DNA from 2 places in the Streptomyces sp. NPDC051243 genome. Region 2 is predicted to be linked to the other one. Evidence: riboswitches for the same ligand, from Rfam matches in the RefSeq annotation. Region 2 holds a riboswitch; the other holds the start of a gene.
What was found. Region 2 has a riboswitch for S-adenosylmethionine ahead of ACIBAG_RS16290 (aminotransferase class V-fold PLP-dependent enzyme). Riboswitches for the same ligand answer to the same signal wherever they lie in the genome.
Positions count from the first base shown of each region.

Region 1: linked by a shared signal. The riboswitch ahead of thrC (threonine synthase) and the one ahead of ACIBAG_RS16290 (aminotransferase class V-fold PLP-dependent enzyme) in region 2 are both predicted to bind S-adenosylmethionine.

Region 1 is NZ_JBITES010000002.1:177,067-191,908, forward strand. It holds gene ACIBAG_RS04670 (1-phosphofructokinase family hexose kinase) at 1-105, opposite strand, end outside; gene nagA (N-acetylglucosamine-6-phosphate deacetylase) at 246-1,352, opposite strand; gene ACIBAG_RS04680 (ROK family protein) at 1,457-2,401, opposite strand; gene ACIBAG_RS04685 (ABC transporter substrate-binding protein) at 2,577-3,812, shown strand; gene ACIBAG_RS04690 (DUF3263 domain-containing protein) at 3,873-4,121, shown strand; gene otsB (trehalose-phosphatase) at 4,162-5,058, shown strand; gene ACIBAG_RS04700 (trehalose-6-phosphate synthase) at 5,046-6,560, opposite strand; gene ACIBAG_RS04705 (glucosyl-3-phosphoglycerate synthase) at 6,644-7,588, opposite strand; SAM riboswitch class I at 7,749-7,924, shown strand; gene thrC (threonine synthase) at 7,943-9,226, shown strand; gene ACIBAG_RS04715 (MoaD/ThiS family protein) at 9,349-9,624, shown strand; gene ACIBAG_RS04720 (cold-shock protein) at 10,094-10,300, shown strand; gene groL (chaperonin GroEL) at 10,733-12,355, shown strand; gene ACIBAG_RS04730 (NADH:flavin oxidoreductase) at 12,696-13,823, shown strand; gene ACIBAG_RS04735 (metallophosphoesterase) at 13,852-14,712, shown strand; gene ACIBAG_RS04740 (MFS transporter) at 14,820-14,842, shown strand, end outside.
Region 2 is NZ_JBITES010000006.1:140-14,981, forward strand. It holds partial or broken gene ACIBAG_RS16245 (cbb3-type cytochrome c oxidase subunit I) at 1-632, shown strand, start outside; gene ACIBAG_RS16250 (cytochrome c oxidase subunit 4) at 629-1,027, shown strand; gene ACIBAG_RS16255 (Ig-like domain-containing protein) at 1,159-2,424, shown strand; gene ACIBAG_RS16260 (hypothetical protein) at 2,545-2,946, opposite strand; gene ACIBAG_RS16265 (heme-copper oxidase subunit III) at 3,092-3,712, shown strand; gene ACIBAG_RS16270 (c-type cytochrome) at 3,793-4,605, shown strand; gene ACIBAG_RS16275 (Rieske 2Fe-2S domain-containing protein) at 4,602-5,651, shown strand; gene ACIBAG_RS16280 (cytochrome bc complex cytochrome b subunit) at 5,648-7,285, shown strand; gene trpD (anthranilate phosphoribosyltransferase) at 7,491-8,555, shown strand; SAM riboswitch class IV at 8,630-8,746, shown strand; gene ACIBAG_RS16290 (aminotransferase class V-fold PLP-dependent enzyme) at 8,920-10,287, shown strand; partial or broken gene ACIBAG_RS16295 (glycerate kinase) at 10,242-10,763, opposite strand; partial or broken gene ACIBAG_RS16300 (histidine kinase dimerization/phospho-acceptor domain-containing protein) at 10,759-11,741, opposite strand; gene ACIBAG_RS16305 (small secreted hydrophilic protein) at 11,973-12,266, opposite strand; gene ACIBAG_RS16310 (Lrp/AsnC family transcriptional regulator) at 12,358-12,639, opposite strand; gene ACIBAG_RS16315 (rhomboid family intramembrane serine protease) at 12,636-13,394, opposite strand; gene ACIBAG_RS16320 (hypothetical protein) at 13,561-13,800, shown strand; gene ACIBAG_RS16325 (NYN domain-containing protein) at 13,840-14,842, shown strand, end outside.

The DNA.
Region 1 (14,842 bases), on a different contig from region 2:
GGGGCGTTCGGTCACCTCGGAGACGCGGTGGGACGCGTGGGGTCGTAGCGCCGGTACCCGGTAGGTGATGTCGAGAGCGGTGTTCAGCGTGACCGTGAGGATCACCTGGGCCGACCTCCCCCGAAGTTCGGAATGTGTTCGCCGTCTGTCTGCCGGACGTGCCGCCCGGAGGCCTTGATCATGCCAAACGGGCGGCGGCCGTCCCAGTCTCGCAGGACAACCACCGCCCTCAACAGCCGGACAGATCACCCCAGTTGGGGCTCAACCACCCATTCGCCACGGCGCATCACGCCCTTGAGGTCGAAGTCGGCGTCCAGGATCACCAGGTCGGCGTCCTTGCCGGGCTCCAGGGAGCCGATGCGGTCGTAGCGGCCGAGCAGCCTGGCGGGGTTGGCGGACAGGGCCGCCACGGCGTCCTCGACGGGCAGCCGGTCGATGGTCACCGCCCGCTTGAAGGCGCGGTCGAGGGTGAGGGTGGACCCCGCGATCGAGCCGCCCTCCACCAGGCGTGCCACACCGTCGGCGACCTCGACCTCCAGCGGGCCGAGCATGTAGTGGCCGTCGCCGAAGCCGGCCGCGTCCATCGCGTCCGTGATGAACGCGACCCGGTCCGCGCCCGCGTGACGGAAGGCCAGCTGCAGGGCGGCCGGGTGCAGGTGCGTGCCGTCGTTGATCAGCTCGACGGTGATGCGCTCGTCCTCCAGCAGGGCCGCGATCGGGCCCGGCTCGCGGTGGCCGAGCGGCGGCATCGCGTTGAACAGGTGCGTGGCCACCGTCGCGCCCGCGTCGATCGCCTCCACCGTCTGCTCGTACGTCGCGTCCGTGTGCCCGATCGCCGCGATGACGCCGTGATCGGCCAGGAGGCGTACGGAGTCGATGCCGCCCGGCAGTTCGGTGGCGAGGGTGACCATCGTCGCGTGGCCGCGCGCGGCGTCGATCAGCTTGCGGACCTCCGCCGGGTCCGGGTCGCGCAGCAGCTCCTCGGAGTGCGCGCCCTTGCGGCACGGGGAGATGAACGGGCCCTCGAAGTGGATGCCGGCGATGTCGCCCTGCTCGGCGAACTCGGAGAGGAGGCCGGCCCGCTGGGCCAGGAAGTCCATGTCGCCGGTGACGGTGGAGGCGACGAGGGTGGTGGTGCCGTGCAGGCGGTGGGTGTGGATGCCGGTGACTACGTCGTCCGGCGTGCCTGACGTGAACGAGGCTCCGCCGCCGCCGTGGTTGTGGATGTCTACGAAGCCGGGGACTACGTAGTGGCCGGTGAGGTCGAGGCGGTGGGCGTTCTCCGGGGCTGTGCCGGCGATTCGGGTGCCGTCGATGATTACTTGGGCGTCTTTGACGGTTCCTGTGGGCATGACCGCGTTGGCGCCGGACAGGATCAGGGGCGCTTTGTCCGTTGCGGGCTGCGGGTTCGTTGTGGCTGGTCGCGCAGTTCCCCGCGCCCCTAGGTGGGCTGGCATCAGGGAGATACCTCCGTAACGTCGGTTTGGTCGAGGAGATCCCAGGCCAGTAGGCCGGCACCCAAGCATCCCGCCGTGTCGCCCAGGGCCGCGGGGACAATGGACGGCAGCTTCTGGAACGTGACCCGCTGCCGGACCGCGTTCCGCAGTGGTGTGAACAACGTTTCCCCCGCCTCGGCCAGGCCGCCACCGATGATCAGTGTGCGGGGGTCCAGCAGGGTGAGGGCGGTGACCAGGCCGTCGGCCAGGGCGTGCACGGCCTCCTGCCAGATTCGTACGGCGTTCGGATCGCCGGACGCGACGGCCTTGGCGCAGTCGGCGGCGTCCGCCTCGGGGTCCCCGCAGGCGGCGGCCCATGCCTCGGTCACCGCCGCCGCGGAGGCGAACCGCTCCAGGCAGCCGCGCTGTCCGCACGGACAGGGAGCGCCCCCGGGCCGTACGACGATATGGCCGATCTCGCCCGCGAAGCCGTGCGCGCCCGCCTCCACCCGGCCGTCGATGCCGATGGCGCCGGCGATGCCGGTGCCGAGCGGGACGAAGAGGAAGCGGTCGGCGCCCCGGCCCGCGCCGATCCGGCCCTCGGCGAGACCGCCGGTGCGTACGTCGTGGCCGAGGGCGACGGGGACGCCGCCGAGCCGTTCGGTGAGCAGCTCGCGCAGGGGTACGTCGCGCCAGCCGAGGTTGGCCGCGTAGGCGGCGATGCCCCGCTCCTCGTCGACGATGCCGGGGACGGCGACGCCGACGGCGGCCGCGGGCTCGCCGAAGTGCTGTTCGCCGTATGCGCGCAGCTCGGCGGCGAAGTCGAGGATGCCCTCGACGACCGCGTCCGGACCGCGCTCGCGGCCGGTCGGGCGGCGGGCCTGGTGGAGCAGGGCGCCGCTCGCCCCGGCCAGGGCGGCCTTCATCCCGGTGCCGCCCACATCGAGGGCGATGACATGTCTCACGGGGAACAGTGTGTCTTGCGCACCCGCGAGAGGTCTAGTCCACTTACGTGGTGTAGACCTTACGGAGGCAATATGTATGACGTTTCGAAAGCTTTCGAACGTGGGTGTGAGGCGGGTTTGCGTGCAGCGGCGTAGGCGTACGGGACGTACGTGGCGTACCGGAACGATCGCGGCGGTGTCCGCGCTGGGACTGACAGCGGTTCTCGGCGGCTGCGGGGTGACCGGCGGCTCGGACGAGGTGACGCTGAAGCTGGTCGCCGCGGACTACGGGGACAGCGAGGCGAACAGCTCCCAGAAGTACTGGGACAAGCTCGTCAAGGCGTACGAGGCCGAGCACCCCGGCGTCTCGATCGATGTCTCCGTGTACTCCTGGAACGACGTCGACGCCAAGGTCAAGTCGATGGTCGACGCCGGGGAGGCGCCGGACATGGCGCAGATCGGCGCGTACGCCGACTACGCGGCCAAGGATCTCCTCTACCCGGCCGACGACCTGCTCTCCATCCCCGTCCAGGCCGACCTCGTCTCGCAGCTCGCGGACGCGGGGCAGGTGGACAGCGTGCAGTACGGCATCCCCTTCGCCTCCTCCACGCGGCTGCTCTTCTACAACAAGACCCTCTTCGAGAAGGCCGGCCTCACCCCGCCGACCACCTGGAAGGAACTGGCCGCCGACGCCGTGGCCCTCAAGGCGCAGGGCGTGAAATACCCGTACGCGCTGCCGCTGGGGCCCGAGGAGGCGCAGGCCGAGACGATGCAGTGGCTGCTCAGCGGCGGGGGCGGCTACACCGACACCAACCTCGGCACGTACAGCATCGACTCCACGGAGAACGTCGCCACCTTCAACTGGCTCAAGAGCAACCTGGTCGGCAAGGGGCTCACGGGTCCGGTGGCGCCCGGCGAGCTCAACCGGGCCGACGCGTTCGCCGCCTTCGCGGCCGGGGACGTCGGCATGCTCAACGGCCATCCCTCGCTGATGCAGATGGCCGCGAAGAAGGGCGTGAAGTTCGGCATGGTGCCGATGCCCGGCATCGAGGGGCCGACCAAGATGTCCATGGGCGTGGCCGACTGGATGATGGCCTTCAAGCAGAACGGGCATGCCGAGCAGGTGGGCGAGTTCCTGAACTTCGTCTACGACGAGCAGAACGTCCTGGAGTTCTCCCGGGAGTACGACCTGCTTCCCGTCACCAACTCCGCCTCCACGGTGATGACCGCGGCCAAGCAGGACGCCGATCTCAAGCCCTTCCTGGAGGAACTCCCGCTCTCCGAGCTCTACCCGGTCGGCCGGACCTCCTGGGCCGCGGTCAGCGCGGAGGTCAAGCAGCGCATCGGCGGGACGGTCTCGTCCGGCAGCAGCCCGTCGCTGGTCCTGGGGCAACTGCAGTCGACGGCGACTCGGGCTGAGAGCGCGGAGTAGTCGCCGGTTGTCAGTGGTCGGGGCTGCCGGTTGTCAGTGGCGGGGGCTACGGTGCGACACATGGACCAGGACCAGCCGGAGGCCGCCGCCCTTGCCGACCGCGAGCGGGACATCCTCGCCCTGGAACGCCGGGGCTTTCCGGGCCCCGGCGCCAAGGAGCGCGCGATACGCGAGGAACTCGGCCTGGCCCCCGTCCGCTACTACCAGCTCCTGAACGCCCTGCTGGACGACTCGCGGGCCCTGGCCCACGACCCGGTGACGGTGAACCGGCTGCGGCGGGTGCGGGAGGCGCGGCGGGCGGAGAGATGAGAGAGGGGTACGCCGGGTGCTCCCTGGATAGGGTCGGCGTATGGGCAGTCACAAGGATCAGAACGATCTGACCGACTCGGACTCGATCGATTCCGTCAATCCCGTGGACCCCCTGCCGGTCCCCTCGACCCGGCCGGGCCGCGACGGGCTGGCCGCCATCCTCGCCCGTCCGGCGCGGGCGCTGGTCGCGCTCGACTTCGACGGGACGCTCGCGCCGATCGTGCCGGACCCGGAGAAGGCCCGGGCCCACCCCGACGCCTTGCCGGCGCTCGCCGCGCTCGCCCCGAAGGTCGCCGCCGTCGCGGTGATCACCGGGCGCCCGGCCGACGTCGCCGTGCGGTACGGCGGTTTCGCCGGGGTCCCGGGGCTGGAGCACCTCGTGGTGCTCGGGCACTACGGCGCCGAGCGCTGGGACGCCGTCAGCGGTGAGGTGACCGCGCCCGACCCCCACCCCGGCGTCGCGGCCGTCCGCGCCGAACTGCCGGGCGTCCTCGAGGGGAGCGGGGCCGCGCAGGGCACCTGGATCGAGGACAAGGGACACGCCCTGGCCGTGCACACCCGCCGCGCGGCCGACCCGCAGGGTACCTTCGACGCCCTCCGCGCCCCCCTCACCGACCTCGCCGCCCGCAACGGCCTCATCGTCGAACCGGGCCGCATGGTCCTCGAACTGCGCCCACCCGGCATGGACAAGGGCGTGGCCCTGAGCGAGTACGTCCGTGAACTCGGCGCCGAGTCCGTCCTCTACGCCGGCGACGACCTCGGCGACCTCCCCGCCTACGCCGCCGTCGACGGACTCCGCTCCGAAGGCACCCCCGGCCTCCTGGTCTGCAGCGGCAGCGAGGAGGTCACCGAGCTGTCGGAGCGGGCGGACGTCGTGGTCGACGGGCCGCAGGGGGTCGTACGGCTGCTGCGGGCGATCGCGGATCAGGCGGGCTGACCCGCCGTCCCCTCCTCCAGTGCGTGCAGCTGGTCCAGGAACCACTGGGCCGGCGGCAGGGCGGTCGCGGCCGCTGTCAGTCGCTTCGTGCGTTCGGCCCGTTCCTCCGGGCGCATCGACAACGCCTCGTGCAGCGCCCGTGCGGTGTCCACGACGTCGTACGGGTTCACTTCGATCGCGTCCTCGCGCAGTTCCTCGAACGCCCCCGCCTCCCGCGACAGCACCAGCGCGCACCCCGCGTCGGAGACGACCGGCACCTCCTTCGCGACCAGGTTCATGCCGTCCCGGATGGGGTTGACCAGCGCCACGTCCGCCAGCCGGTACGCCGCCAGCGACCGTGCGAAGTCGTCCTTGACGTGGAGTACGACCGGGGTCCAACCCGGGGTGCCGTAGCGGGAGTTGATCTCCTCCGCCAGCCGCTGGACCTCCGCCGTGTACTCCCGGTAGACCGCCAGGTCCTGCCGTGAGGGGTACGCGAACGCCACGTGCACCACCCGCTCGCGCCACTCGGGGTGGTCGTCGAGCAGCTGCCGGTACGCCAGCAGGCCGCGCACGATGTTCTTGGACAGCTCGGTCCGGTCGACCCGCACGATCGTCTTGCGGGCCCTGCCGTCCGGGGCCGAGCCGATCTCCTCCCGCAGCGCCGCCATGCGCTCGGCCACGTCGGACTCGTGCGACCTGGCCCGCAGGAACTCCGCGTCCGCGCCCAGCCCGTGCACGCCGATCCAGGTCTTGCGCAGGGGCGGACGTCCGGTCGGCGTGTGCTCGATCCAGCGCGGCTTGCTCGGGACCGGGACCATCGGGACGATCCGCTCGCCGTCCACGGCGCCCGCGCAGTTCATGAAGGCGTACGCCCACCGCCAGGTCAGGAACCCCAGCCGGTCCGCGCCGAGCATTCCCCACACCAACTGCGCGCGGATGTCGTCCGGCAGCATCCGGAAGTACTCCGGCGGCGCCCACGGCGTGTGCGAGAAGTGGCCGATCCGGACGTCCGGCCGCAGCTCCCGGAGCATGCCCGGCACCAGGCACAGGTGATAGTCCTGCACCAGCACCGCCGCCCCCGGCGCCGCCCGCTCGGCCAGCGCCTGCGCGAACGCGCGGTTGTATGTCTCGTACGACGCCCACCGGCGCCGGAACTCCGCGTCGAAGACCGGCTCCAGCGGCGTCTGGTACAGCATGTGGTGGACGAACCAGAGCACCGAGTTGGCGATGCCGTTGTAGGCGTCGGAGTGCACCTCGGCCGGGATGTCCAGCATCAGCACGCCGTCCTCGCCGACCCCGCGCCGAACCGCCTCGCGGTCCCCGTCCGACAGCGCCGAGCACACCCACAGGGCACCCGCGTCCGGCCCGATCGCCGACAGCCCGGAGACGACTCCGCCGCCGCCTCTCCTCGAGTGCAGCGAGCCGTCCTCGCGCACCTCGTACGAGACCGGGCCGCGGTTCGACGCGACCAGCACCCTGGCAGCACCGTGCGCATCCTGCGCATCCTGCGTGGAAGCCATACGCCACAACCTAGCCCGGCCCGGAACCGCTCAAACGTGCGGTTCACCTCTCTGGCAGGGGCCGTATACGACCTCCGGAATCTTCAGGCCACCTTGCGGGAGGCGTACTCCGCGATCTCCACCATCGGCGGCCGCTCCTCGGTGTCCACGGAGTACGTACGCGGCTCGAACCCGTCCTCGCCCCGCTCGAACTGGGTGAGGGAGGGGCGGACCAGGTGACCGCGGGCGAGCCTGAGCTGTGCGGTGCGGTAGATCGCGGCCGACATCCGGCCGAGCGCCTGCCCGTCCTGGTGCCGGTGCTTGCGCACGCCCACGTCCACCTGGGCCAGCGCGTCCAGACCCACCAGGTGCAGCGCGTCGATCAGCATGCCCAGCTCGACGCCGTACCCGACGGGGAACGGGAGCTGTTCCAGCAGGCTGCGGCGGGCCGCGTACTCACCGCCGAGCGGCTGCACGAAACCGGCCAGCTGCGGCCAGTGCATGTTCAGCAGCGGGCGGGCCATGAGCTCGGTGACGCGCCCGCCCTGGCCGGCCGCACCCCTGAGCGGGCGGTCGTACATGCCCTTGACCAGGTCGATCCCGGGGTCGGTCAGCAGCGGGCCGACGATGCCGGAGACGAAGTCGGAGGAGAACTCCTTCAGATCGGCGTCGATGAAACAGACGATGTCCCCGCTCGTGACCAGCAGGGAGCGCCACAGGACCTCGCCCTTGCCGGGCACGGCCGGGATGTGGGGCAGGATCTCGTCCCGGTGCACCACGGTCGCGCCCGCGGCGGCGGCCACCTCGGAGGTGCGGTCGGTGGATCCCGAGTCGACGACGACGATCTCGTCGACGAGCGGAACCTGGTGCATGAGGTCGTGACGGATGATCGCGACGATCTCGCCGACCGTCTCCTCCTCGTTGAGCGCGGGCAGCACGACGGAGACCGACTGACCCGTACGCTGTTTGGCGGCCAGGAGCTGGTGCAGCGGGCGATCGGTCACGGACCAGGAGCGGGTGCTCAGCCAGCGCTCGACTTCTTCCAGCACAGTCTGCGGCTCCTCACTGTTCGTGATCACATCTGCTAACCGTGTGATCCATCTCGCGGTTCGGACGACTATCTCAACTGTCCTGGCCTTCGGTTACAGTCTTGAACAACGCGGATGACCATCGCATGTCCGGGGTCAACCGGTGTTAACAACCACATACAGCTCATCCAGAGGGGCAGAGGGAAACGGCCCGATGAAGCCCCGGCAACCCTCCAGCCGGTCTCGTAGATCAGTGTTGATCGTCGTCGATCAGCGTTGATCGTCTCCGCGAGGCTCCCGGCTAGGGAAGGTGCCAAATCCGTCTCACGGCGAGATGCGTCGTGAGGAAGATGAGGAGAAAGGGCCTCGCCTCACATGGCTGTGCAGACTGTTGCAAGCACCACCGATTCCACCGTAGACCTCGGTCCCGCCGCGGCGCTGTCCTGCCGCGAGTGCGGTCACCGGGTGCCGCTCGGCCCGGTCTTCGCGTGCGAGGAGTGTTTCGGCCCGCTGGAGATCGCTTACGACTTCTCGGCCTACGACGCCGAGGAGCTCCGCAAGCGGATCGAGGCGGGACCCGCGAACATCTGGCGTTACGCCGCCCTGCTGCCCGTCCCCGCCGACGTGGCCACCAAGCCGAACCTCAACCCCGGCTGGACCAAGCTCGTCAAGGCCGACAACCTCGCCCGTGAGCTGGGTGTGACCGGCGGTCTGTATGTGAAGGACGACTCCGGCAACCCGACGCACTCCTTCAAGGACCGCGTCGTCGCCCAGGCCCTGGAGGCCGCCCGCGCCTTCGGCTTCACCACCCTCTCCTGCTCCTCCACCGGCAACCTGGCCGGGGCGGTGGGCGCCGCGGCGGCCCGCGCCGGCTTCCGCTCCTGCGTGTTCATCCCGCACGACCTGGAGCAGGGCAAGGTCGTCATGGCCGCGGTCTACGGCGGCGAGCTCGTCGGCATCGAGGGCAACTACGACGACGTGAACCGCTTCTGCTCCGAGCTGATCGGCGACCCGGCCGGCGAGGGCTGGGGCTTCGTCAACGTCAACCTGCGGCCGTACTACGCGGAGGGCTCCAAGACCCTGGCGTACGAGATCTGCGAGCAGCTCGGCTGGCAGATCCCGGACCAGCTGGTCGTGCCCATCGCGTCCGGTTCGCAGCTGACGAAGATCGACAAGGGTCTGCAGGAGCTGATCAAGCTCGGTCTCGTCGAGGACAAGCCGTACAAGATCTTCGGCGCGCAGGCCGAGGGCTGCTCGCCGGTGTCCACCGCCTTCAAGGCCGGCCACGACGTCGTACGGCCCCAGAAGCCGAACACCATCGCCAAGTCGCTGGCGATCGGCAACCCGGCGGATGGTCCGTATGTGCTCGACATCGCTCGGCGGACGGGCGGTTTCGTGGAGGATGTGACGGACGAGCAGGTCGTGGACGCGATCAAGATCCTGGCCCGGACCGAGGGCATCTTCGCGGAGACCGCCGGTGGGGTGACGGTGGGTGTGACGCGCAAGCTGATCGAGAACGGTGTCCTCGACCCGACGAAGACGACGGTTGTCCTCAACACGGGCGATGGTCTCAAGACGCTGGATGCTGTGGCCGGTACTGGCCTGACTGCGACCATTCGTCCCAACCTGGACTCGTTCCGCGAGGCGGGTCTCGTCTAGGGGCCTGTCCCACTGATTTCGTCTGCGGGCCGGTGGGGGCTGGTCGCGCCCACGCGGCGGTAGCCGCACATCCAACACAGCCCCGCGCCCCTCAGGGCGATTAGCTGACCGGAGGTCACAACGTGAGCGTCAACGTCCGCATCCCCACCATCCTGCGCACCTACACGGGTGGCCAGGCCGAAGTGACCGCCGAAGGCGGGACGCTCGCCGAGGTCATCGCCGACCTGGAGAAGAACCACACCGGGATCGCCGCCCGGGTGCTGGACGACCAGGGCAAGCTGCGGCGGTTCGTCAATGTGTACGTCAATGACGACGACGTCCGTTTCGAGCAGGGGTTGGAGACGGCGACGCCGGACGGTGCGGGTGTCTCCATCATTCCCGCCGTCGCCGGTGGCTGACACTGACCCGACTCTGACCGAATGACCGATCATTACCATCGGTAACACCGGTTACTAAGAGTTCATCGAATTGCCCCCTCCGTGAGAGAAGCGGAGGGGGCAATTCTGTGTGGTTGAGCGAGGTACAGTTGGGGAACGCGTCGCCGATCCACGGGTCGGCAGCCTTGATAAGCCTTTGATTTCTGCCGCACGCCCGACAAGAAGTAGCCAAAGTGTGCGGGTTTCTTGCGGCTTTTGTTCCTTTTGTCAGGTCCGACTTGACCTGAAGTCAGGGGAATTGTCCCCACATTCCCGACCGGTCGTGCCCGGATTTCTCGTCCGATTGACCTGTTGCAGACGGCAGTTGGGCAGATACATTCAGCCGCGGTCGACGCGTTCCGGCGCACGCCCCCGACCGATGGGGGGTGAGGTCTGACCCGGATCCGCGAAGTGTGGATCTGTGCAAGGGCCAGTAATAGGGGAGTTAGGCATGGCTCAGGGCACCGTCAAGTGGTTCAACGCGGAGAAGGGGTACGGCTTCATCGCGGTCGACGGTGGTGCGGATGTTTTCGTCCACTACAGCGCGATCCAGATGGACGGCTACCGCACCCTGGAGGAAGGTCAGCGGGTCGATTTCGAGATCTCGCAGGGCCAGAAGGGGCCGCAGGCGGACATGGTCCGTCTGGCGACCAGCTGAAGCACGCGTCGACTAACAGCAGCGACGTTCTTCTTCGAAGGACCCGCACCCTCGGGGTGCGGGTCCTTCGCCATGTCCAGGCCCTGCTCGGGTCGTGCCCGGACCCTGCCCGGCCCCTGCCCGGCCCCTGCTCGGACCCCGTTCGCGCCGGGCTGAGCGCCCCGCCCGATCCCCGAGGTCCGCTTGCCCCCGCCCGTCACCCGACCATCACCCCTCAACGAGCGCTCGCTTCGCGAGCGCGCCTTGCACTCTCCTGGGTCGAGTGCTAATCATTGGCGTTAGCACTCTGAAGGTGAGAGTGACAAAGAAGGACCGGGTCGGTGAGGCCCGCAGGCCGGGTGGGGCAAGGAACCACGAGGCAGGCGAGCCGTCCGTCGCGGGCGCGGGCGCGGTCCGAAGGAATCACCCCCAGTCCTGGAGGGACCACTTCACATGGCCAAGATCATCGCGTTCGACGAGGAGGCGCGGCGCGGCCTCGAGCGCGGCATGAACCAGCTCGCGGACGCCGTGAAGGTGACGCTCGGCCCCAAGGGTCGCAACGTCGTCCTCGAGAAGAAGTGGGGCGCCCCCACGATCACCAACGATGGTGTCTCCATCGCCAAGGAGATCGAGCTCGAGGACCCGTACGAGAAGATCGGCGCCGAGCTGGTCAAGGAAGTCGCCAAGAAGACGGACGACGTCGCCGGTGACGGTACGACCACCGCGACCGTGCTCGCCCAGGCCCTGGTCAAGGAAGGCCTGCGCAACGTAGCCGCCGGCGCCAACCCGATGGCCCTCAAGCGCGGTATCGAGAAGGCCGTCGAGGCCGTCTCCGCCGCCCTGCTCGAGCAGGCCAAGGACGTCGAGACCAAGGAGCAGATCGCCTCCACCGCCTCGATCTCCGCCGCCGACACCCAGATCGGTGAGCTCATCGCCGAGGCGATGGACAAGGTCGGCAAGGAAGGCGTCATCACCGTCGAGGAGTCCCAGACCTTCGGTCTGGAGCTGGAGCTCACCGAGGGTATGCGCTTCGACAAGGGCTACATCTCGGCGTACTTCGCCACCGACATGGAGCGTATGGAGGCCGTCCTCGACGACCCGTACATCCTGATCGCCAACTCCAAGATCTCCTCGGTCAAGGACCTGCTCCCGCTCCTGGAGAAGGTCATGCAGTCGGGCAAGCCGCTGCTGATCATCGCCGAGGACGTCGAGGGCGAGGCCCTGTCGACCCTGGTCGTCAACAAGATCCGCGGCACCTTCAAGTCCGTCGCCGTCAAGGCCCCGGGCTTCGGCGACCGCCGCAAGGCCATGCTCAACGACATCGCCATCCTCACCGGCGGCGAGGTCATCTCCGAGGAGGTCGGTCTCAAGCTCGAGAACACCTCCCTGGACCTCCTGGGCAAGGCCCGCAAGGTCGTCATCACCAAGGACGAGACCACCATCGTCGACGGCTCCGGTTCCTCGGAGCAGGTCGCGGGCCGCGTGAACCAGATCCGCGCCGAGATCGAGAACAGCGACTCGGACTACGACCGCGAGAAGCTGCAGGAGCGCCTGGCGAAGCTCGCCGGTGGCGTCGCCGTCATCAAGGCCGGTGCCGCGACCGAGGTCGAGCTCAAGGAGCGCAAGCACCGCATCGAGGACGCCGTGCGCAACGCCAAGGCGGCCGTCGAGGAGGGCATCGTCGCCGGTGGTGGCGTGGCCCTGCTGCAGGCCTCCGGTGTCTTCGAGAAGCTGGAGCTGGAGGGCGACGAGGCCACCGGTGCCGCCGCCGTCAAGCTGGCGCTCGAGGCCCCGCTGAAGCAGATCGCCGTCAACGCCGGCCTCGAGGGCGGCGTCGTGGTGGAGAAGGTCCGCAACCTCACCCCGGGTCACGGCCTGAACGCCGCGACCGGTGAGTACGTCGACCTGGTCGCCGAGGGCATCATCGACCCGGCGAAGGTGACGCGTTCCGCGCTGCAGAACGCCGCGTCGATCGCCGCGCTGTTCCTCACCACCGAGGCCGTCATCGCCGACAAGCCGGAGAAGGCCGCTGCGCCTGCCGGTGGCGGTATGCCGGGCGGTGACATGGACTTCTGATCGGCGTCGGGGGCTTCGGCCTCCGGTTGATCAACGTCCTTGCCGAGGGCGGTACTTCCTGTTGCGACATTCGCGACAGGGGGTGCCGCCCTCGGTGTTCTGGCGGGTGTGCGTGGTTCGTGGTTGCCGGCGCAGTTCCCCGCGCCCCTCAAGGGCGTGCGGCGGACGTACCCCCAGGGGCACCTCCCCGCGGCGAAGAGGCATATGTGGCCGGGGTCACAGCCCAGGCGCGCTCGGATGCGGAATGTGCCGTAGCGCATAGCCCGTTGCTTAAGAAGATGCAAGCATGCGCGCGCACATACCACCCGGTTAGCAACGCCACCCTCGAGGAGCCCTCCACGTGACCGTCACCGAGTCCGCCGCCTCCCGCGCGGCCCAGGTCCTGTCCCGGCCGACCACGATCAACGGCCTCACCGTTCCCAACCGCATCGTGATGGCGCCGATGACGCGCATGTTCTCCCCGGGCGGCGTACCCGGCGAGGACGTCGTGTCGTACTACTCCCGTCGCGCCGCGGCCGGCGTCGGTCTGATCGTCACCGAGGGCACGTACGTCGGCCACGACTCGGCCGGGCAGAGCGACCGCGTCCCCCGGTTCCACGGCGAGGAGCAGCTGGCGGGCTGGGCGAAGGTCGCCGAGGCGGTGCACGCGGCGGGCGGCACGATCGTTCCGCAGCTGTGGCACATCGGCATGGTCCGCAAGCAGGGCGAGCCGCCGTTCGCGGACGCCCCCGCCGTCGGCCCGTCCGGTCTGCGCATCGGCGAGAGCGAGCCCACCGGCAAGGCGATGACCCGGCAGGACCTGGACGACGTCATCGGCGCGTTCGCTCAGGCCGCCGCGGACGCCGAGCGCATCGGCTTCGACGGCGTCGAGCTGCACGGCGCCCACGGCTACCTGCTCGACCAGTTCCTGTGGGAGGGCACCAACCGCCGCACGGACGCCTATGGCGGTGACCCGGTCGCCCGTACGAAGTTCGCGGCGGAGATCGTGGCCGCCGTACGGGAGTCGGTCTCGCCGTCCTTCCCGGTCATCTTCCGCTACTCCCAGTGGAAGCAGGAGGCCTACGACGCCCGTCTCGCCGAGACCCCGGAGGAGCTGGAGGCCATCCTGACCCCGCTCGCCGCGGCCGGCGTCGACGCCTTCCACGCCTCCACCCGCCGCTACTGGATCCCGGAGTTCGACGGATCCGACCTCAACCTCGCCGGCTGGACGAAGAAGCTGACCGGCAAGCCCACCATCACGGTCGGCTCGGTCGGCCTCGACGGTGACTTCATCAACGCCTTCGTCGGCCAGGGCTCGGAGACCAAGGGCTTCGACGACCTCCTGGACGCCCTGGAGCGCGAGGAGTACGACATGGTCGCCGTCGGCCGCGCCCTGCTGCAGGACCCGGAGTGGGCGACCAAGGTGCTGTCCGGTCGCTTCGGTGAGCTGGCGGCGTACGACGCGGCGTCGCTGAAGACCCTGAGCTGAGTTCCAACTCGCCGCTAGTGTCGGAGAGATGAGGATCCTTCATCTCTCCGACACTCATCTGGAGCACTCCGACGCCCCCAACCGGCACGGTGTCAACGCCACCGACTCGCTGCGGCTGATGATCGCCGAGCTGGGACATCTGCGGGATGTCGACGCGATCGTCGTCACGGGCGATCTCGCGAACGACGGCGCGGTCGAGGCGTATACGGCCCTCCGAGAGCTGGTGGGCGAGTTCGCGCGCGGCCTCGACGCGCCCGTGTTCTACACGACCGGCAACCACGACGAGCGCGGCGCCTTCGGGAAGGTGCTGGGGAGCGGGCATCCGGCACCCGAGGCGGTCCTGGAATCCGAGGCCTCGGAGCGGGCGGCGGTGAGCACCGTCCGGGGCTGGCGGTTCGTGACGCTGGACTCGCTGGTACCGGGGAAGGTGTACGGCCATGTGAGTGCCGGTCAACTGGACTGGCTGCGGGGGGCGTTGAGCGCCGCCGCCGAGCGGGGCACCGTCCTCGCCTTCCATCACCCGCCGATCAGCCTCGACATCTCGGCGACCCAGCCGTTCTTCGGCTTGCGCAACCCGGACGAGCTGGCGGAGGCGGTCCGGGGAAGTGACGTACGGGTCATCCTGACCGGGCACTATCACCTCCAGCTCTCCGGATTTCTGGAGGCGGTTCCGGTCTGGGTCACCCCCGGCGTGGTCAACCGCATCGACCTGACGACCCCACCCGGCACCGAACGGGCGGTGCGCGGCGCGTCGGCGTCGCTGGTGGAGCTGGGTGGAGCGGACGGGCCGATGTTCCACACCTTCCATGCGCGCGATCCCCGGGCGCACGAGACGGTGTACGAGCTGGAGGAGGAACAGGTGCGGGCATTTGTCGAGCGGGAGGCGTGAGCTGCGTCGGTTGAGTAAGTCAATCAACTGACTTAAGGTTGCCTCGGTCAATCACTCGTGCCGGGCCGGTGTGCCCTGTGCGCCCGTACGCCGACGGAGGCCCCGCCATGCCCGAAAGCCCTGCCCCTTC
Region 2 (14,842 bases):
TCCTGATCACCTTCACCTTCGGTGGTCTGACCGGTGTCATCCTGGCCTCGCCGCCGATGGACTTCCACGTCTCCGACTCGTACTTCGTGGTGGCGCACTTCCACTACGTCGTCTTCGGCACCGTCGTCTTCGCGATGTTCTCCGGCTTCCACTTCTGGTGGCCGAAGTGGACCGGCAAGATGCTCGACGAGCGCCTCGGCAAGATGACGTTCTGGACGCTGTTCATCGGCTTCCACGGCACCTTCCTGGTCCAGCACTGGCTGGGTGCCGAGGGCATGCCGCGTCGTTACGCCGACTACCTGGCGGCGGACGGCTTCACCGCCCTGAACACGATCTCGACGATCAGCTCGTTCGTGCTCGGCGCGTCGCTGCTGCCGTTCTTCTACAACGTGTGGAAGACCGCCAAGTACGGCAAGCCGGTCGGCGTCGACGACCCGTGGGGCTACGGCCGCTCGCTGGAGTGGGCCACGTCCTGCCCGCCGCCGCGGCACAACTTCCTCACCCTGCCGCGGATCCGTTCCGAATCCCCGGCTTTCGACCTGCACCACCCTGAGATCGCCGCGCTCGACGAGATCGAGAACGCCCCTCACGGTGACAAGGCTCTGGCTGGTGGCAAGGAGGCCGGCAAGTGAAGGTTCAGGGCAAGATGTTCATGTGGCTGAGCGTCTTCGTCCTCGCCATGGCTGTCGTCTATGGCGTCTGGTCGAAGGAGCCGGCCGGTACCACGGCCCTCTTCCTGGCCTTCGGTCTGTGCATCATGATCGGCTTCTACCTGGGCTTCACGGCCAAGCGGGTCGACGTCGGCGCACAGGACAACAAGGAAGCGGACGTCGCGGACGACGCCGGCGAGGTCGGGTTCTTCAGCCCGCACAGCTGGCAGCCGCTCTCCCTCGGGATCGGTGGCGCGCTCGCCTTCCTGTCGGTCGCGATCGGCTGGTGGCTGATGTACTTCTCGGCGCCGCTGATCCTGGTCGGCATCTGGGGCTGGGTCTTCGAGTACTACCGCGGTGAGAACCGCACCCAGTAACACGAGCTGAGCTCACATGGAGCCCGGACACTCCGTCAGGAGGGTCCGGGCTCCTGCTTTTGCAGTAATAAAGATTACCCGTACGGGCCACCTGGCGCGCCCCTGTGGACGCCGCTTCCTAGCGTGAAGCCATGAGCAACAGACCACCGCGCACGAAGACCGTCATAGGCTGCACGCTCCTGCTGGCCGCACTCGGCGCGAACGCCGCCGCCTGCGGCAGCGACGGCAACCCGCTGGCCGCCGAGCCCTACGACGCGGCCGACCAGATCGCCTTCAACGGCCCCTCGGGCGACGGCAGGAAGGCCGACCCCGACAAGCCCCTGGAGATAACCGCGGAGGACTCCGACGGCCGAATAACCGACGTCACCGCCAGGGACGCCGCAGGACGCTACGTCGCGGGCGAACTCTCCGCCGACGGGTCCCGCTGGCACAGCACCTCCCCGCTCGCCGCCAACGCCCGCTACACGGTGCGGGTGAGCACCGAGGACGAGGACGGTGCCCCCGGCCGCAAGGTCCTCACCTTCGACACCAGCATGCCGACCACCAACAAGCACCTGACGGTGGAGTTCGGCCCGAAGGCGGGCACGTACGGCGTGGGCCAGCCCATCACCGCAACCCTGAACCAGCCCGTCAAGGACAGGAACCAGCGCGCCATAGTCGAGCGGGCCCTGAAGGTCGACTCCACGCCCGCCGTGGACGGCACCTGGCACTGGGTGGACGACAAGGAACTCCACTACCGCCCCAAGGAGTACTGGCCCACCGGCGCCACGATCCAGGCCCGCAGCAATCTCGAAGGCGTCAAGATCGGCGACCGAATATGGGGCGGCAAGGTCAAGCCCCTGCGAATAACCATCGGCGACCAGGTCATCGCCGTCACCGACGCCGCCTCCCACCAGCTGACGCTCTACCGGAACGGCGAGGCGGTCAGGTCGATACCCGTCACCACGGGCAAGCCCGGCTTCGAGACCCGCAACGGCGTCAAGGTCGTACTGGCCAAGGAGTACTTCGTACGGATGCGCGGCACGAGCATCGGCATAGCGGAAGGCTCCGCGGAGTCCTACGACCTACCCGTCTACTACGCCACCCGCGTGACCTGGAGCGGCGAGTACGTCCACGCGGCCCCCTGGTCGGTCGGCTCCCAGGGCTACGCCAACGTCAGCCACGGCTGCACCGGCATGAGCACCGCCAACGCCCAGTGGTTCTTCGAAAACATCCGCGAGGGCGACATCGTCAAGGTCATCAACTCGTACGGCAACACCATGGAACCCTTCGGCAACGGCTTCGGCGACTGGAACCTGCCGTGGCAGAACTGGCGCAACGGCAGCGCGCTGGTAGCCGGCACACCGGAGGGCCCGAGCCCGTCGGAACGGGCGAGGTTGAGGCCGCAGAGCATCTAGGCCAACAGGCCGACAGCCAACCAAGGGGCGCGGGGCTGTATCGATATGCGGCTCCGCCGCGTGGGCGCGACCAGCCCCCCCACGACCCGCAGTCGCCGGACCACAGGCCGAATCGAGCTCCTAGGCGCTCTGAAGCCGCTTCGTCCGCAAGAGAGAAGCCAGCGCCCCGGCGAACTCCACCGGCTCCACAGGCAACGTCACCGCAGCCTCAGCACGACTCCACGTCGCCAGCCACGCATCCTGCGGCCGCCCGATGAGGAGCAGCACCGGCGGGCAGTTGAACACCTCGTCCTTGATCTGCCGGCACACCCCCATGCCCCCCATGGGCACCGCCTCGCCGTCCAGGACACAGACGTCGATCCCGCCCTTGTCCAGCTCCTTGATGACGGCGGCCGGAGTCGCACACTCCACGAACCGCACCACAGGAACATCCGGCGCGGGCCTGCGCCCGGTGGCGAGCCGCACCTGCTCGCGGGTGTTGGAGTCGTCGCTGTAGACCAGCACCGTGGCGGTCGGCTGCATTGTTCCTCCGTGACGTCAGCGTCGTAAGGACAGGCCCGTTGAGCCGGATGCTACTCCCTTGAACACCACGTCAACACCGGTATGAACGGGGAAGACACTCCGAACGGCACCCCCCGGAGTGAGGGCGGGATAAGCGACCGACATAATGTCGGTCGTGGCGACAGCAACGACAGTAGACAAGGGTCACGCGCACCCGTCGGTCAACCGACCGAACCTCACCAGCGTCGGAACCATCATCTGGTTGAGTTCCGAGCTGATGTTCTTCGCGGCCCTCTTCGCGATGTACTTCACCCTGCGATCGGTGACCGGTCCCGAGTTCTGGAAGGAGAAGGCAGACTTCCTGAACTTCCCGTTCTCGGCGACCAACACCACGATTCTGGTGCTCTCCTCCCTCACCTGCCAGCTCGGTGTCTTCGCCGCCGAGCGCGGTGACGTCAAGAAGCTCCGGGGCTGGTTCATCGTCACCTTCATCATGGGTGCGATCTTCATCGGCGGTCAGGTGTACGAGTACACCGAGCTGGTCAAGCACGAGGGCCTCTCGCTCTCGTCCGACCCGTACGGCTCGGTCTTCTACCTGACCACCGGCTTCCACGGCCTGCACGTGACGGGCGGTCTCATCGCCTTCCTGCTGGTCCTCGGCCGCACCTACGCGGCGAAGAGGTTCACGCACGAGCAGGCGACCGCCGCGATCGTCGTGTCCTACTACTGGCACTTCGTCGATGTCGTCTGGATCGGCCTCTTCGCCACGATCTACATGATCAAGTAGCCGGGCCCGATCCCGCGCGCGTTCCACAAACGCACCAACCAGAAGCATCGACGCAGAAGATCCTGACACCGGGGTAATCCGTGAAAAAGCTCTCCGCACGACGACGCCATCCGCTGGCGGCGGTCGTCGTCCTACTCCTCGCGCTGGCGTGCACGGGGGGGCTGTACGCCGTGTTCGCGCCCGCGGACAAGGCGCAGGCCGAGGAAACCGCCCAGTCCCTCACCATCGAGGAGGGCAAGAAGCTCTACGCCGTCGGCTGCGCCAGCTGCCACGGAACCGGCGGTCAGGGCACCACCGACGGTCCGAGCCTGGTGGGCGTCGGCGCCGCGGCCGTGGACTTCCAGGTCTCGACGGGCCGCATGCCGGCCGCCACCTCCCAGGGCGCCCAGGTCCCGCGGAAGAAGAACATCTACTCGCAGGCCGAGATCGACCAGCTCGCGGCGTACATCGCCTCGCTGGGCGCCGGCCCCGCCGTCCCGTCCGAGGAGCAGTACGGCCCCGAGGGCGCGGACATCGCCAAGGGCGGCGAGCTCTTCCGTAACAACTGCGCCCAGTGCCACAACTTCACCGGCAAGGGCGGCGCGCTGACGCACGGCAAGTACGCGCCGACGCTCGAGGGCGTCGACCCGAAGCACATCTACGAGGCCATGCAGACCGGCCCGCAGAACATGCCGTCGTTCCCCGACACCACGCTGTCGGAGCAGAACAAGAAGGACATCATCGCGTACCTGAACGCGGTCAACAGCGACGAGACGGTCAACCCGGGCGGTCTGGAGCTGGGCGGCCTCGGGCCGGTCAGTGAGGGTCTGTTCGGCTGGATCTTCGGACTCGGCGGTTTGATCGCCATCGCCGTGTGGGTCGCCGCCCGGACCGCAAAGGCCAAGAAGTCATGAGTAGCCAAGACATTCCAGAAGAGAACCTGCCCGCTGAGCAGGACGCCACCGTCGCGGTAGCGGACGAGAAGAACCCCTTCGCCGACCCCGGCCTGCCGCCCCACGAGCACCGGATCCAGGACATCGACGAGCGGGCCGCCAAGCGGTCCGAGCGCACGGTCGCCCTGCTGTTCACGGTGTCGATGCTGGCCACCGTCGGCTTCATCGCCTCGTTCGTGGCGATCCCGCACGACAAGTCGATCTTCGTCTTCCCGCTCGGGCACATCAACGCGATGAACTTCGCGCTGGGCCTGACCCTCGGGGCGGCGCTGTTCTGCATCGGCGCGGGCGCGGTCCACTGGGCCCGCACGCTGATGTCCGACCACGAGATCGCGGACGAGCGGCACCCGATCGCGGCGGAGCCCGAGGTCAGGGCCAAGGTCATGGCCGACTTCAAGCAGGGCGCGAAGGAGTCCGCGCTGGGTCGCCGCAAGCTGATCCGCAACACGATGTTCGGCGCGCTGGCCCTGTTCCCGCTCTCCGGTGTCGTCCTGCTGCGTGACCTCGGTCCGCTGCCCGGCACCAAGCTGCGCCACACGCTGTGGTCCAAGGGCAAGCTGCTCGTCAACATGAACACCAACGAGCCGCTGCGTCCCTCGGACGTCGCGGTCGGCTCCCTCACCTTCGCCAAGCCGGAGGGCCTGGAGGAGCACGACCACGACTTCCAGAACGAGATCGCCAAGGCCGCCCTGATGATCGTCCGGCTGCAGCCCGACGACATCAAGGACAAGCGCGAGCTCGAGTGGTCGCACGAGGGCATCGTCGCGTACTCGAAGATCTGCACCCACGTCGGTTGCCCGATCTCCCTGTACGAGCAGCAGACGCACCACGTGCTGTGCCCCTGCCACCAGTCCACCTTCGACCTCTCCGACGGTGCCCGAGTGATCTTCGGCCCGGCCGGCCACGCCCTGCCGCAGCTGCGCATCGGTGTGAACGACGAGGGCTACCTCGAGGCGCTCGGCGACTTCGAAGAGCCCGTCGGTCCTGCATTCTGGGAGCGCGGATGAGCACTACAGAGACCACCGAGTCCCGCGCACGCGGGAAGGCACCGGCCGGCGAGCGCGTCGCCGACTGGGCCGACGGCCGGCTCGGGATCTACTCCCTGGCCAAGGCCAACATGCGCAAGATCTTCCCCGACCACTGGTCGTTCATGTTGGGTGAGGTCTGCCTCTACAGCTTCATCATCATCATCCTCACGGGTGTGTACCTGACGCTGTTCTTCCACCCGTCGATGAACGAGGTGGAGTACCACGGCAGCTACGTCCCGCTGCAGGGAACGCTGATGTCGGAGGCGTTCAGCTCCACGCTGCACATCTCCTTCGACGTGCGTGGCGGTCTGCTCGTCCGGCAGATCCACCACTGGGCGGCGATCATCTTCCTCGCCGGCATGTTCGTGCACATGATGCGCGTGTTCTTCACCGGCGCGTTCCGCAAGCCGCGTGAGATCAACTGGCTGTTCGGCTTCCTGCTGTTCGTCCTCGGCATGTTCACCGGTTTCACCGGCTACTCGCTCCCGGACGACCTGCTCTCCGGTACCGGTGTCCGCTTCACCCAGGGCGCGATCCTGTCGGTCCCGATCGTCGGGACGTACATCTCGATGTTCCTGTTCGGCGGAGAGTTCCCGGGCGTCGACTTCGTCGCGCGGTTCTACTCGATCCACATCCTGCTGCTGCCGGGCATCATGCTCGGGCTCGTGGTCGGCCACCTGATCCTGGTCTTCTACCACAAGCACACGCAGTTCGCGGGCCCGGGAAAGACCAACAACAACGTCGTCGGCATGCCGCTGCTGCCGGTCTACATGGCCAAGGCCGGAGGCTTCTTCTTCCTGGTCTTCGGTGCCATCGCCGCGCTCGCCGGTATCGCGTCCGTCAACCCGATCTGGGCCATGGGGCCGTACCGCCCCGACCACGTGTCGACGGGCGCCCAGCCCGACTGGTACATGGGCTTCGCCGAGGGTCTGGTCCGTGCCATGCCCGGTTGGGAGATCAACTTCTGGGGCCACACGCTGGTCCTGGGCGTCTTCGTCCCGCTGGTGCTCTTCGGACTCTTCCTCGGCGTGATCGCCCTCTACCCGTTCATCGAGTCCTGGGTCACCGGCGACAAGCGTGAGCACCACCTGCTCGACCGGCCGCGCAACGCCCCGACGCGTACCGCCTTCGGTGTCGCCTGGGTCACCGGCTACATGATCATGCTGATCGGTGGCGGCAACGACATCATCGCCACCCACTTCCACCTGTCGATCAACGCGGTCACGTGGTTCGTCCGGATCGGCTTCTTCGCCGGCCCGGTCCTGGCCTTCGTCATCACCAAGCGCATCTGCCTCGGCCTGCAGCGCCGGGACAAGGACAAGGTGCTGCACGGCCGTGAGTCGGGCATCATCAAGCGCCTGCCGCACGGTGAGTTCATCGAGGTCCACGAGCCGCTCAGCCAGGACGCGCTGTACACGCTCACCGCGCACGAGCAGTACAAGCCGGCCGAGATCGGCCCGACGGTCGACGAGAACGGCGTCGAGCGCAAGGTGAAGGGCTCCGAGAAGCTGCGCGCCAAGCTCAGCAAGTCGTACTACGGCGAGGAGGGCCAGATCCCCAAGCCGACGGTCGAGGAGTACAAGGAGATCACGAGCGGCCACGGCCACCACTGATCGCTGCGCCAGCTACGCCACGGTTGAGGGCCCCGTCCGGTTTCCCGGACGGGGCCCTCGGCCGTGCACGGGCCCTGCGCAGTGGGACGCGGGCCCCGTCCGGTCTTCGGACGGGGCCCTTCTCCGGGTCCCGGGGCTGGATAGGGTGGACCCGTTGAGACTCGCGTCCCGTAGAGCGGGACACCTTTGACCCCAGGAGCGGCTGATGAGCGCTGTGACCCCCGCTGGAGGCGACACCGCGGCGGGCCGTTCCTGGCCCGAGGTGCTGAGTGCCCTGCTCGCCGGACAGGACCTGAGTGCCGGTGACACGGCCTGGGCGATGGACCGCTTCATGAGCGGCGAGGCCTCGGACGCCCAGATCGCCGGCTTCATGGTGGCGCTGCGGGCCAAGGGCGAGACGGTCGAGGAGATCAACGGTCTCGTCGAGGCGATGTACGCCCACGCGCAGCCGCTGGACATCCCCGGGCCGGCCGTCGACATCGTCGGTACGGGTGGTGACCGGGCCAAGACGGTCAACATCTCCACGATGTCCGCCATCGTGATCGCGGGCGCCGGCGCGAAGGTCGTCAAGCACGGCAACCGGGCCTCGTCCTCGGCGAGCGGCTCGTCCGACGTGCTGGAGAAGCTCGGCATCAACCTCGACCTGTCGCCTCAGGGCGTGGCGCGGGTGGTGGACGAGGCCGGGATCACCTTCTGCTTCGCGGCCAAGTTCCACCCCTCGATGCGGTTCGTCGGTGGCGTCCGGCGGGACCTGGGGATTCCGACCTCGTTCAACCTGCTCGGCCCGCTGACCAACCCGGCTCGCGTCACCTCCTCCGCCGTCGGCTGCTTCGACACCCGGATGGCGGGGCTCATCGCCGGCGTACTGGCCGAGCGCGGCTCGTCCGCGCTGGTGTTCCGCGGCGACGACGGGCTCGACGAGCTGACGACGACGGCCACTTCGCGGGTGTGGGTCGTCCGCGACGGCAAGGTGACCGAGGAGGGCTTCGACCCGCGTGACGTCGGCATCGACCTGGTGCCGGTGGAGGCGCTGCGCGGTGCGGACGCCTCGTACAACGCGGAGGTCGCGCGCCGGCTGCTGGAGGGCGAGACGGGGCCCGTGCGGGACGCCGTACTGCTCAACTCGGCGGCGGCGCTGGTGGCGTTGGAGCCGACGGACGCTCCGCTCGCCGAGCAGATCCGGCTCGGTATGGCGAGGGCGGCCGAGTCGATCGATTCAGGGGCGGCCAAGCGGACGCTGGAGCTGTGGGTGGCCGCGAGCAACGCGTGAGCGATGCGCCTGTGGTCCCGCGATTCGGACACGAGTTGCGGGACCACGATCATTTCACGTACGTTCCTGTACCAGGTCATGAGTGACAGTCATGAGGCCCCGGCCGACTGTCCGGCAACCCTCCGTCCGTGGCGGGGTGCCCCGGGTGAAGACCAGGCCGTAGGCAGCGAGGTCTGCGGCAAGCGCGGGCCCCTCTCGAAACCAGGGGTCCTGGTCGTTCGAGGGAGCCTTCCGTGAGCAAGCGAATGCGATAGGGCCGCAGAGCCCCGCCTCCGCATCCCCTTTCACCCTCACCACGCTCGAGCCGCCCTGTTCCGCATGCGCTCGCGCGGTGAATTCCACCTGCTTTCACGGGAGTTCCGTCATGTCCGTCTCCACCGCTGCCGCCGACCAGTCCGTCTGCTCGCCGCTGCCCGTTCTGGGCCGGGATGTCACCGTCCCGCTCGTCACCGGCGGCGAGGTCACCTACGCCGCGCTCGACTACGCCGCCAGCGCGCCCGCGCTGCAGCGCGTCTGGGACGACGTCGCCGCCTACGCCCCGTACTACGGCAGCGTCCACCGCGGCGCCGGCTACCTCTCCCAGCTCTCCACCGACCTGTTCGAGAACGCCCGCCGGACGGTCGCCGAGTTCCTCGACTGCCGCCCCGGCGACCAGCTGGTCTTCACCCGGTCCACCACCGACTCGCTCAACCTCCTCGCGGCCGCCCTCCCGGCCGACTGCCAGGTCTTCGTCTTCGAGACCGAGCACCACGCCTCCCTGCTGCCCTGGCGCGACGCCCAGGTCACCTACCTCAACGCGCCCCGCACCCCGCGCCAGGCCGTCGAGACCCTGGAGCGAGCCCTCGCCGACCGCGACCCCTATGGCCCGGCTCTGGTGTGCGTCACCGGTGCCTCGAACGTGACGGGTGAGCTGTGGCCCGTACGGGAACTCGCGGCCGCCGCCCATGCGCACGGCGCCCGCATCGTGCTCGACGCCGCCCAGCTCGCCCCGCACCACCCGGTCAGCGTCCGTGACCTCGATGTCGACTGGGTCGCCTTCTCCGGGCACAAGCTGTACGCGCCCTTCGGCTCCGGCGTGCTCGCCGGCCGCGCGGACTGGCTGCGGGAGGCGGAGCCGTACCTCGCGGGCGGCGGGGCCAGCCGTAAGGTGACGAGGCGTGAGGACGGCGGGGTCGACGTCGAGTGGCACGAGAGTGCCGCGCGGCACGAGGCCGGGTCGCCCAACGTCATCGGCGCCTACTCCATCGCCTCCGCCTGCAAGGCCCTCACCGAGGCCGGTTTCGACAACCTGGTCGCCCGTGAGCAGCACCTGATCGAGAAGGTGCGGGCGGGGCTCGCGGAGGTCCCGGCGGTCCGCGTCCTCTCCCTCTTCGGGGACGACGCCCCGCGCGTCGGTGTCATCTCCTTCGTCGTCGACGGCTGGAACAGCTCCCACTTCGCCGCCGCGCTCTCCGCCGAGTACGGCATCGGCGTGCGGGACGGGCTGTTCTGCGCCCACCCGCTCGTGCGGACCCTGCTCGGCAGCGACCCGCAGACGCAGGGCGAGTGCGGCGCGCCGGAGGCCGCGCCCGGCGAGAAGTCCCTGAACGCCATCCGCGTGAGCTTCGGGGCCGGTACCCCCGACGAGCACGTCGAGCGGTTCGTGGGTGCCGTACGGGAGCTGGTCCAGGACGGCGCGCGGTGGAACTACCGTACGGAGGACGGGCGTTGCGTGCCGGACACCTCCGCGTGAGCCGGTAGCCGGGCGCCCAGCAGGATCATCCGCAGGGCGCGTTCGGTGGCGTCCGTGAGGAGTTCGGAGGCCCGGACCAGGGCCTCCGCCAGCGCCAGCACCGGGCGGCCGTACAGCCTGGCCCGGCGGGCGACCTCGGCCGGGACCTTGCCGCGCGGCGTCTGGTGGTCCAGGGCACCTTCGGCGGTGACGGCCAGGTCGGCGCGGGCGAGGCGGGCATCCAGGTCGAGGTGGCCCAGCAGCACCTCGAAGCGGGGGAGCAGACGGGCGCCGAGTGCGGCGAGGCCGGCGCCCACGCCGCCGGACGCGCCGGTGCCGTCGCCGTACCGCAGGTCGGTGCGGGTGACGGGGAGGTCGCGGTTGAGGATGTCGGCCCAGTTCTCCAGGCCCGCCGACAGCTCCTCGACCTGCGCGGGCGTCGCCCCCTTCTGCGGGCCGAAGACCCGGGCCACGCCGCGCTTGCCGCACAGCACGTTCGCCCAGGGTGCGGGCTTTGACGTAGACGTCGGCGGTGAGCTCGGCGAGCTGGACCGGTTCAGGGGTGACGAAGTCGGGGCGCTCGGCCTTGGCGAGCAGCAGCAGGTCCTCGACGATGCGGCTCATCCGGTCCAGTTCGTCGGTGACCAGCCGTATGGTCTCCTCCCGCTCGGCCGGGTCGTCGCCCATCAGCTCCAGATGGCCGCGCACGATGGTGATCGGCGTGCGCAGCTCGTGGCCCGCGTCGTCGACGAACTCCCGCTGGGCGGCGAAGGCGCGCTCCAGCCGGTCGAGCATCGCGTTGAAGGTCTGCGCGAGCGCGGCGATGTCGTCGCGTCCGTGCACGGGGATACGGCGGGTGAGGTCCTGCTCGGTGAGCTGTGCCGCCGCGGTGCGTACCAGCCGTACTGGCTTGAGGATCCGGCCCGCGACCGCCCAGCCGATGCCGGTCGTCATCAGCAGGGCGACACCGGAGATTTGGCCAGCAGGATCCGGAACTCCTCGTTCACGGCGGCCTGTTCACGTCCGGGGTGGAAGGCGACGACGAACGCGGCCTCCGTCGCGCCGCCGGCCCGTGCGACCGCGACCTTGGCCCACCGGATCTCGCCGGACGCGCGGTGCAGCGTGCCGGTGGAGTCCGGGGAGTCGAAGATGCGGCGGCGGGCGTCGGCGTCCTCGTGCAGGGGCAGGGCGACGTGGATGTCGCGCTGCTGGCGGAGTTGCGCCGGGATCCGGCCCGGCCGGCCCACCAGACCGATCAGCTCCTCGTCCGGGTCGGCGTACTGCCGTTCCAGGAACTCGTGCAGCAGCCGGGACGGGTCGGTGAACGGGCGGCCGGTCTCGGGGTCGACGCCCCGCTCCTCGAAGTTGGCGAACTCGCCGGCCTCCTGGGCGAGCAGCCCGTTCACCCGGTGGTCGACGTCCCGCAGCAGGATCGAGCGCGTGGTCGCCGCCACCGACGCGAGTCCGACGGCCATGACGAGCAGCAGCCACAGCAGGATGCGGACCCGGGCGGAGATCCGCCGGCCCGCGGGACCGGGTGGCGTCTCCCGGGTCATGCCGGCGCCGTGAGGTCTGGCACGCGCATCCGACTCCGTCCTCCGCGTCGCGGCCGCACGGTCTCCCCCACAGGGGTGCTCCCGTCGCCGCGGCTCGGCCCGTCCACGGGGCACGGTTCCCGGCAGCCGTCCTGATCTCGGTGGCACTCGCTAGCCGTCGTCCCCGAGCTCACCGCGGTCGTCGTCCGAGGTCTCGCGGTCGGGAGCGTCGTCATCGTCGTCACTCGCGGAGCTGTCGGTCACCGGGGGCCTGGAGACGACCTCGTCGCTCGGCGTCGCTGCGGGCCGGGTGGGCGTCGGCGTGGGGGAGCCGCTGTTCAGCTCCACCTTGGGCGGGACCTTCGGCGACTCCGGCTGGTCGGTGAGGGCGAAGCTGGTCGCGGCGATGCCGAGCGGAATCGCCACTACGGCGGCCAGGGCCGCGATCCGGTGCGAGAAGACCATGCGGCCGATCCTGCCCACGGCAGCCGGAGGTGCGGATGAGCCCCAGATGAAGAACTCTTCATCCAGGGCCGTGCCAGGTGCCGGGGTGCTCTCAGCTGTCCAGGCCGATGGCGAACGCGGCCTCGATGTCGTGCTGGGAGTAGGTACGGAACGCGACGTGCGTGTCCGTGGCCTCGACGCCGGGGATCTTGCTGATCCGGCCGGGGATGACCTCGGCGAGGTCCTCGTGCTGCTTCACCCGCACCATGGCGATCAGGTCGTAGGTGCCGGTGACCGAGAAGACCTCCGTCACGCTCTCCAGCGAAGCGATCCGCTCCGCGATCTCGGGGATCCGGTCCACGCTGGTCTTGATGAGGACGATCGCGGTGATCACGGCTGGTTCTCTCCCTCGGGGGCCGGAGCTGGGGTGGGCTTCACTCTAGTAGGCCGTCCGAAGCGGGCCCACGCGAAGCCGAAGCCCAGCCCGAAGCCCACCAGGTGTGCCAGATACGCCACCCCCGGCCCCTGGTCCGCCCGCCCCGCCGCCACCCACTGCAGGGCCACCCAGAACGGCAGCACCACCCAGGCGGGGAAGCGCAGCGGCAGGAAGAGCAGGAAGGGAAGCAGGCTTGTCACGCGCGCCCCGGGGAAGAGGAACAGGAACGCGCCGAGGACGGCCGAGATCGCCCCGGACGCGCCGACCAGGGACTGAGTGGAGTCGTCGTTGGCGGCGGCATAGCCCAGCAGGGCCAGATAGCCGCAGCCCAGGTAGAAGAACGCGAACTGGACGCGGCCCATCCGTTCCTCGGTCATCACGCCGAAGACGTAGAGGAAGAGCATGTTGCCGAGCAGGTGCACCCAGCTGCCGTGCACGAAGAGGGCCGTGGCAGGTGTGAGGGCGGCCCGGGGCGCCCCCTCGAACAGCTCGGCCGGGACCACGCCCCAGCGGTGGAAATAGGCCCGCTGCGCCGCGAGCAGCCCCTCGCCGGAGCCGTACGACGGATTGAGCCCCGCCGCCGGGCCGGTCAGGAAGAGCAGACAGCACAGCGCGATCAGCCCGTACGTCACCGGCGCAGGTGACCGCAGGACCGATCGGCCCGCCCTGCCGAACCGAGTCCCGAAACGCACCACGCTCCAGTTGCCGATCATGAACACAGAGCATGACGTAACCGGACGCACGCGCACAGACCGCCTCGCCGCCCGAGACGGACAGGCGGCGAGTACCCGCCAGGCCGTAGGGTTACGAGCCACACGCACCGGGGAGACCGGGGCGTCGCGGACAATAGAAGACCTAGAAGGAAAGAGCACAGTCACGATGACGGTTCCCCTGCCCACCGCCACGACGCGCTGGCGCTGCACCCTCTGCGGCAACCTCACGCGTTTCGACGTGACGCGCTCGTCCAGGGTCGTGGAGTACGTCCACCTCGATCTGGCCGGTGAGCCCAAGGTCGAGGAGCGTGAGGTGCTCAGTGAGACGATCGAGTCCGTGCGCTGCCGCTGGTGCAACGCGGTGGACAAGGTGGAACTCGTGGACAGGCCGGGCGCCGGCTCCTGACGGGAGCCGGCCCCGCACAGGCAATTGGGGTGTTGACGGATGGTGGAGACACAAGGCGGGGGGCCGGGCGACGGCGCCGCTGAGGTGCTCGACCGTCCGCTGCCCGACGGTGTGCGGCGCAAGGTCGTACAGATCGTGTCCGACGGCTTCGGCGGGCTGACCGTCGGCGAACTGCCCGCGCAACTGCGGCAGTACGCCCGGTTCGCACCGAACCGCCGGGCCAAGTTCGCCGGCAACGCGATGGCCGCCGCGCTGGAGACCGATCCGCTGTTCCGGCAGCGCATCGGGGAGAAGTTCAGAGAGGCCCAGCCGGAGCTGTCCGGCGCTCTCGACTCCGGCTCGGCGCCTCCGGCCGCGGACCCGCTCGACGTGGCGGCCGCGGCCTATGTTCTGCGGCCCACCGGCTGGGTCAAGCTGGTCACCGCGGCCGGCGAGGAGGCCGAGCGGGCCGACGCCGAGCGCGCGGACGAGGAGAGCCGCGCCGAGCTGGAGCGCCTGCGCGAGGAGCTCGCCCACGCCCGGGAGCACACCCGGACCGAGACCGAGCGGCTGCGCGCCGAGCTGGACGCGGCGAAGAAGGAAGCCGAATCGCTTCACCGAAAGCTGCGCTCCGCCCTCAGCGACGTCAAGCGCGGCGAGGCCGCCCTGCGCAAGGTCCAGGGCGAGATCGAGGCCGTACGCGCCGAGGGGCAGGCCCAGGTCTCCGCGGCCGAGAGCGAGACCCGGCGGCTCAAGGCGCGGCTCGGGGAGGCCGAGGCGGCCCTGGAGGCCACGCGCAGAGCGGCGCGCGAGGGGCGCAGTGTCGAGGACATGCGCGTCCGGCTGCTCCTCGACACCCTTTTGGACGCGGCCCAAGGACTGCGCCGTGAGCTGGCGTTGCCGCCGGTCTCCGTGCGCCCCGCCGAGACCGTGGACGCGGTCGAACCGGGACGAATGACCCCGAAGGACATCGCCGCACGGGCGTTGTCCGAGAACGACCCCGCGATCCTCGACCAGCTCCTCGCCCTGCCGCAGGCCCATCTGGTCGTCGACGGCTACAACG